DNA from 2 places in the Pseudomonas sp. UMAB-40 genome. Region 1 is predicted to be linked to the other one. Evidence: predicted binding sites of a transcription regulator. Region 1 holds the regulator's gene; the other holds the start of a gene.
What was found. Region 1 encodes sigma-54, which starts transcription at its own class of promoters, with help from an activator protein. Its sites were predicted from a motif close to ANTGGCATNNANNTTGCTNT; they were not measured.
Positions count from the first base shown of each region.

Region 1 (3,741 bases):
GTGACTATTCAGTACCACGCCTCGCAAAACCGCGTCGTGCTGATCGACAAGGCAAAAGTTGTCGACAAGGACAACAACGTCACCCAAGGCGAAAAAATCGTCTACGACACGGCCAAGAAACTTGCGAGCGCCGGGCGTGCGACGGGCAGCAAGGTCACCGAGGCGCGTCCGCGCATTGACATGGTGATCCAGCCCAAGCCGAAAAACGACGCGAAAAAGGCCCCGTAATGGCAACTCTGAAAGCTCAGCATCTGGCCAAGAGCTACAAGAGCCGCCAGGTCGTGCGTGACGTCAGCCTGTCCATCGACAGCGGTCAAATCGTCGGCCTGCTGGGTCCTAACGGCGCCGGCAAGACCACCTGTTTCTACATGATCGTCGGCTTGGTGCAGGCCGATCAGGGCCGCGTTCTGATCGACGATCTGGACGTCAGCCATCAGCCGATGCACGGTCGCGCAAAGGCCGGTATCGGCTATCTTCCGCAAGAAGCATCGATCTTCCGCAAACTCTCGGTGGCCGATAACATCATGGCCATCCTCGAGACCCGCAAGGAACTCGACAAGGCCGAGCGTCGCAAGGAGCTGGAAAGCCTGCTGCAGGAATTCCACATCAGCCACATCCGCGACAACCTCGGCATGAGTTTGTCCGGCGGTGAACGTCGCCGGGTGGAAATCGCCCGGGCACTGGCCACCAACCCGAAATTCATCCTCCTCGACGAACCATTCGCCGGTGTGGACCCGATTTCGGTGGGCGACATCAAACAGATCATCTACCACCTCAAGGCCAAAGGCATTGGCGTGCTGATCACTGACCACAACGTCCGTGAAACACTGGATATCTGCGAAACCGCCTACATCGTCAACGATGGCCAACTGATCGCCGAAGGTGACTCCGCCACCATCCTGGCCAACGAACTGGTCAAGGAAGTGTATCTGGGCCATGAGTTCCGCCTGTAAGCATTGAGGTGTCTGGCTGGTTGTCCGGGCGCTTGCCTCGATAAAAAATCAATACTTTTTTATTGTTACAGCGCTCTAGGCAAACGCTGCAGTTTCGGGCATATAATTTGCTTATGTTTGGCGCTCCGGCGCCCTGTAGTGGATGGCGCATGTGCGCCGGCGAATAAGGTGTTAAGCCCCTGCCATGAAACCATCGCTAGTCTTGAGAATGGGCCAGCAGCTGACGATGACACCGCAGCTGCAACAGGCTATCCGCCTGCTCCAATTGTCGACCCTGGACCTGCAACAGGAAATCCAGGAGGCCCTGGAGTCCAATCCGATGCTCGAACGCCAGGAAGAAGGCGACGACTTCGATAACGCCGACCCCTTGGCCGACAAAGCCGAGCAGCTCCCCAACGCCGACATTTCCGAACCCTCCTACCAGGAAACCGCCCCGACGGTGGATAACCTCGAGGAAGGTGACTGGAACGAGCGCATTCCCAACGAGCTGCCTGTCGATACCGCGTGGGAAGACGTCTACCAGACCAGCGCCAGCAGCCTGCCGAGCAACGATGACGACGAGTGGGATTTCACCACCCGCACATCGGTCGGTGAAAGCCTGCAAAGCCACTTGTTGTGGCAACTGAACCTTGCGCCGATGTCCGACACCGATCGCCTGATCGCCGTGACCCTGATCGACTGCATCAACAATCAGGGCTACCTGGACGAAACCCTCGAGGAAATTCTCGAGGCCTTCGATCCGGAACTGGACATCGAACTGGACGAAATCGAAGCCGTCCTGCACCGCATCCAGCAATTCGAACCGGCTGGCATCGGCGCCCGCAACCTGGGCGAATGCCTGCTGCTGCAATTGCGCCAACTGCCAGCCAAGACGCCTTGGCTGGCCGAAGCGAAACGCCTGGTCACCGACTACATCGACCTGCTCGGCAGCCGCGATTACAGCCAGCTCATGCGCCGCATGAAGCTCAAGGAAGATGAACTGCGCCAGGTCATCGAGCTGGTGCAGAGCCTCAACCCGCGCCCGGGCTCGCAAATCGAGTCCAGTGAAGCCGAGTATGTTGTCCCTGACGTGATCGTGCGCAAGGACAACGAGCGCTGGTTGGTCGAGCTGAACCAGGAATCGGTGCCACGGCTGCGGGTCAACGCCCAATACGCCGGTTTTGTGCGCCGCGCCGACACCAGTGCCGACAACACCTTCATGCGCAATCAGTTGCAAGAGGCCCGCTGGTTCATCAAGAGCCTGCAAAGCCGCAACGAAACCCTGATGAAAGTGGCCACCCAGATCGTCGAGCATCAGCGCGGCTTCCTGGAGTATGGCGACGAAGCGATGAAACCGCTGGTACTGCATGACATCGCCGAAGCGGTGGGGATGCACGAGTCGACGATTTCACGGGTGACCACGCAGAAATTCATGCATACCCCTCGGGGCATATATGAACTGAAATACTTTTTTTCCAGCCACGTCAGCACCTCCGAAGGCGGCGAATGCTCGTCCACAGCGATCCGCGCGATCATCAAAAAACTGGTTGCCGCGGAAAATCAGAAAAAGCCGTTGAGTGACAGCAAGATCGCTGGTTTACTGGAGGCACAAGGCATTCAGGTGGCTCGCCGCACCGTCGCCAAGTATCGCGAATCCCTCGGGATCGCGCCTTCGAGCGAACGCAAGCGGTTGATGTAGAGCCACGCCACAGCGTTCCAGTGGTAGATCATCTGATCTACCGCTTTATGCACTGGCAACGAAGGAGAAGCTGTATGCAAGTCAACATCAGTGGACACCAACTGGAAGTGACCGAACCTCTTCGCACCTACATCGGCGAAAAACTCGAACGATTAGAGAGGCATTTCGACAAGATCACCAACGTGCAGGTGACGATGACGGTCGAAAAGCTCAAGCAGAAAATCGAAGCCACGCTGCATATTCCCGGCAATGAAGTGGTCGCCAACGCGGAGCATACCGACATGTACGCGGCGATCGACGCACTGACCGACAAGCTGGATAAACAACTCAAAAAGCATAAGGAAAAGACCCAAAGCCTCCTTCAGGGCGCGACCGGTCGTTAACACTCCCAACCCATGATCCGACTTGAAAGTATCCTGACCCCCGGCCGTTCCCTCGTGAACGTGCCGGGCGGCAGCAAAAAGAAAGCCCTCGAGCAAATTGCCAACCTTATCCATAAAGAAGTCCCGGATCTGGAGATGCAAGATGTCTTCGAGGCTCTGATTGCCCGTGAAAAACTCGGCTCGACCGGTTTTGGTAACGGCATCGCCATTCCCCACTGCCGTCTGAAAGGTTGTACGTCGCCTGTCAGCGCACTGATGCACCTCGACGCCCCTATCGATTTCGACGCCATCGACGGCGCCCCGGTTGACCTGCTGTTCGTTCTGCTGGTCCCGGAAGCCGCTACCGATGCCCACCTGGAACTACTTCGCCAGATCGCCAGCATGCTCGATCGCAAGGAAGTCCGCGAAAAACTGCGCAGCGCCCCGAGCAATGAAGCCTTGTATCAGGTTGTCCTGGACGAGCAAAACGGTCATTAATCATGCGCCTGATCATCGTCAGTGGCCGTTCCGGCTCAGGTAAAAGTACCGCACTCGATGTTCTCGAGGACAACGGCTACTACTGCATCGATAACCTGCCGGCCGGATTACTGCCGGAACTGGCCGAGCGCGCGCTGATTCATACCGAGCTCGCACAACCGCTGGTTGCTGTGTCCATCGATGCGCGCAACCTGCCGAGTCACCTGTCGCGGTTTCCGGAATTGCTCGAAGAAGTCCGAAGTCGGCATAT
Region 1 is NZ_LT607561.1:46,910-50,650, reverse strand. It holds gene lptA (lipopolysaccharide transport periplasmic protein LptA) at 1-228, shown strand, start outside; gene lptB (LPS export ABC transporter ATP-binding protein) at 228-953, shown strand; gene K0F88_RS16445 (RNA polymerase factor sigma-54) at 1,138-2,631, shown strand; gene hpf (ribosome hibernation-promoting factor, HPF/YfiA family) at 2,706-3,014, shown strand; gene ptsN (PTS IIA-like nitrogen regulatory protein PtsN) at 3,027-3,491, shown strand; gene rapZ (RNase adapter RapZ) at 3,494-3,741, shown strand, end outside.

Region 2 (3,741 bases), on a different contig from region 1:
CGCATTGCCGGCCCGGTTTTCAATCAGGCGCTTTTCTAAAAGAGCGCCCGCGTGGCACGAAGGTGTGCCGTCCCACCTGTGCTGCTCAGGTTAGAAGAGCTTAGATGCACAGGCAGATAAAAAAGTTGATGCAACAAAATGTCATAAGTCGACCCTTCGTCGAATAGTCCTCTTGCTTAACAGGAGCGATTCTCACAAAGGATTAACCCCATCATTCTGTGGGGGGCCGATCATACAGGGCTTTGGCCAATAAACACGGGACAAACATCGTGTTACTTATGGCCTTAGCATCTTTATGGTTACGTTCTTATGACAAAACGATCATTCCCTCGATGTGACGCATTGGTTAGAACTCAACACAGGTTGACGCCGCAACGACGTCAACACCTTGGCTCGCGACGCCGGCAGCGAGCCCCAACGGCAGGAGTTTTTCTGCCAGACCTCAATTGAGGTCGACGCGATAAATACAGTCAACAAGTGAGGGCAACACCCTATGAGAAGACTTAAGCGTGATCCGTTGGAAAGAGCATTTTTGCGCGGATATCAATATGGCGTTGGTGGCAAATCCCGTGAGCTTTGCCCATTTACTCTACCGTCGGTACGCCAAGCCTGGATTAACGGCTGGCGAGAAGGACGCGGCGACAACTGGGACGGTATGACCGGCACTGCGGGAATCCACAGACTCAACGAACTTCACGCCGTCGGCTAACACAGGGCACACACTCCGACACGACAATCTGATTACGTAACGACTTAACACGCACGCCCCATCCGGGCGGCGGGCTCCGGCCCAGGGGCTCCTTCGAGGAGCCCTTTTTTATGCCTGCTTTTCGCCGAAATACAATTCCCTGTGTAGAAGCCGGCTTGCTGGCGATGGCGTCCTAAAGATCGCTATCGCCAGCAAGCCGGCTCCTACACAGGGTTCAGCGCAGGGCCGCGATGGCGTCGACACACTCGCGAATCAGCGCCGGGCCTTTGTAGATGAAGCCGGAGTAGATCTGCACAAGGCTCGCCCCTGCGGCGATTTTCTCAGCCGCGTGCTTGCCTTCGGTGATGCCGCCTACGGCGATGATCGGCAAGCGACCGGCCAGTTCGGCTGCCAGCACCTTCACGGTGTGGGTGCTCTTGTCGCGAACCGGTGCGCCGGACAGACCGCCCGCCTCGTCACCATGCTCCATGCCTTCGACGCCTACGCGACTCAGGGTGGTGTTGGTGGCGATCACCGCGTCCATCCCGGTTTCGATCAACGCTTGCGCGACCTGCGCGGTTTCTTCATCGGTCATGTCCGGCGCGATCTTGATCGCCAGCGGTACATGTTTGCCGTGGCGCAACGCCAGTTCTGCGCGACGGGTCGCCAGATCAGCCAGCAATTGCTTGAGCGAATCGCCGAATTGCAGGCTGCGCAAGCCCGGGGTGTTCGGTGAGCTGACGTTGACCGTCACATAGCTGGCGTGGGCGTAGACCTTGTCCAGGCAGATCAGGTAATCGTCGACCGCACGCTCAACCGGCGTATCGAAGTTCTTGCCGATGTTGATGCCCAGCACGCCCTTGTACTTGGCCGCCGCCACGCGCGCCAGCAGGTGATCGACGCCGAGGTTGTTGAACCCCATGCGGTTGATGATTGCCTCGGCTTCCGGCAGGCGGAAAATCCGTGGCTTGGGGTTGCCCGGCTGCGGACGCGGGGTGATGGTGCCGATTTCGACAAAACCGAAACCCAGCTGGGCAAACCCGTCGATGGCCGCACCGTTCTTGTCCAGACCGGCCGCCAAACCTACCGGGTTCGGAAACTCCAGGCCCATGACGTTCACCGGCATTTTCGCCGGCGCCTTGCACAGCAAACCGTTGAGGCCCAAACGCCCGCCCGCGCCGATCAGGTCCAGGGACAGATCGTGGGAGGTTTCCGGGGAAAGTTTGAACAACAGCTGACGGGCCAGGGTGTACATGGGCGGTTTTGACTCGAATGGCGGCGAAATGAGGCGGCGATTATAGCCGGGCATCGGTGTCGCAAGCGAGGCGCGCGACAAAATCAACGGGCGATGGCATATGCCTTGCACCGTCACTGACATCAGCACTCATGCCAACGGCGGGATGAGTCGAAAGACAAAGGCGTCGTCACCTGGCCTTGCCCCTGGCAAGCAGCCCGGTACGACGCTTTTTTTTTGGAAGGTGTTTAACCATGAATGAAACCACAGCGGGCCCACTGGCCTGGGTCAATGGCAGCGATGCCCCGGAAAAGACTGAAATCAACCTCGGTTTCATGGCCCTGAGTGATTGCGCCTCGGTGGTGGTCACGGCCACGCAGGGTTTCGCGCAGCCTTACGGCCTGACCCTGAACCTCAAGCGCCAGTCGTCCTGGGCCAACTTGCGGGACAAACTGGTCAGCGGCGAACTCGACGCCGCGCACAGCCTGTACGGCCTGATCTACGCCGTGCACCTGGGCATCGGCGGCGTGGCGCCGACCGACATGGCGGTGCTCATGGGCCTGAACCAGAACGGCCAGAGCATCAACCTTTCTCATGGTTTGCAGGCCTTGGGGGTGACCAGTCCTGAAGCACTGGACCGGCACGTGCACCAAAGTCGCCCAAAACTGACCTTCGCCCAGACATTTCCGACAGGCACCCACGCCATGTGGCTGTATTACTGGCTCGCAAGTCAGGGCATTCATCCGTTGCAGGACGTCGACAGCGTGGTGGTGCCGCCGCCGCAAATGGTCGCGCACCTGCAAGCCGGGCGCATTGATGGTTTCTGCGTCGGCGAGCCGTGGTCCGCCAGCGCGGTGAAGCAGAACCTGGGGTTCACCCTGGCAACGACCCAGACCATCTGGCCCGATCACCCGGAAAAAGTCCTCGGCTGCACCCGCGCCTTTGTCGAGCAGTACCCGAACACCGCCCGGGCGCTGGTGATGGCGATCCTCGAAGCCAGCCGCTTCATCGAAGACAGCAGCGAAAACCGCCGCAGCACCGCGAAGCTATTGAGCGCGCCCGAATACCTTGACGCACCGCTCGATTGCATCGAACCGCGCTTGCTCGGCGACTACGCCGATGGCCTCGGCAATCGCTGGCAGGACCCGCACGCGCTGCGCTTCCATGCGGGCGGTGAGGTCAACGTGCCGTACTTGTCCGATGGCATGTGGTTCATGACACAGTTCCGCCGCTGGGGCTTGTTGCGCGACGACCCGGATTACCTCGGCGTGGCCCGTGAGGTCCAGCAACTGGACGTGTACCGTGAGGCCGCCGGCGCAGTCGGTGTTGCCGCCGAGGGTGAGGACATGCGCAGCAGTCAATTGATCGACGGCAAAATCTGGGACGGCTCCGACCCGACCGGCTATGCCCGCAGTTTCAAGCTGCACGCCATGAGCGAAAGCTCGCCCCTTCTCGCCAGCCGCTGACAGGAGACTGCGAATATGTTGCGTATCCTGCTGATCAACGACACTGCGAAGAAAGTCGGTCGCCTGAAAGCGGCCCTGACCGAAGCCGGGTTCGAGGTGATCGACGAATCAGGTCTGACCATCGACCTGCCCGCGCGCGTCGAAACGGTGCGTCCGGACGTGATTTTGATCGATACCGAGTCACCCAGCCGCGATGTGATGGAGCAAGTGGTACTCGTGAGTCGCGACCAACCGCGGCCGATTGTGATGTTTACCGATGAACATGACCCCGATGTGATGCGCCAGGCGATCAAGTCCGGGGTCAGTGCCTACATCGTCGAAGGCATTCACGCACAACGCTTGCAGCCGATTCT
Region 2 is NZ_LT607565.1:53,750-57,490, reverse strand. It holds gene rmf (ribosome modulation factor) at 494-709, shown strand; gene K0F88_RS20855 (quinone-dependent dihydroorotate dehydrogenase) at 924-1,943, opposite strand; gene K0F88_RS20850 (CmpA/NrtA family ABC transporter substrate-binding protein) at 2,177-3,388, shown strand; gene K0F88_RS20845 (ANTAR domain-containing response regulator) at 3,404-3,741, shown strand, end outside.
Region 2: K0F88_RS20850 (CmpA/NrtA family ABC transporter substrate-binding protein) is a predicted target of sigma-54. The motif match lies at 2,036-2,055, and genes of this name have one in related genera.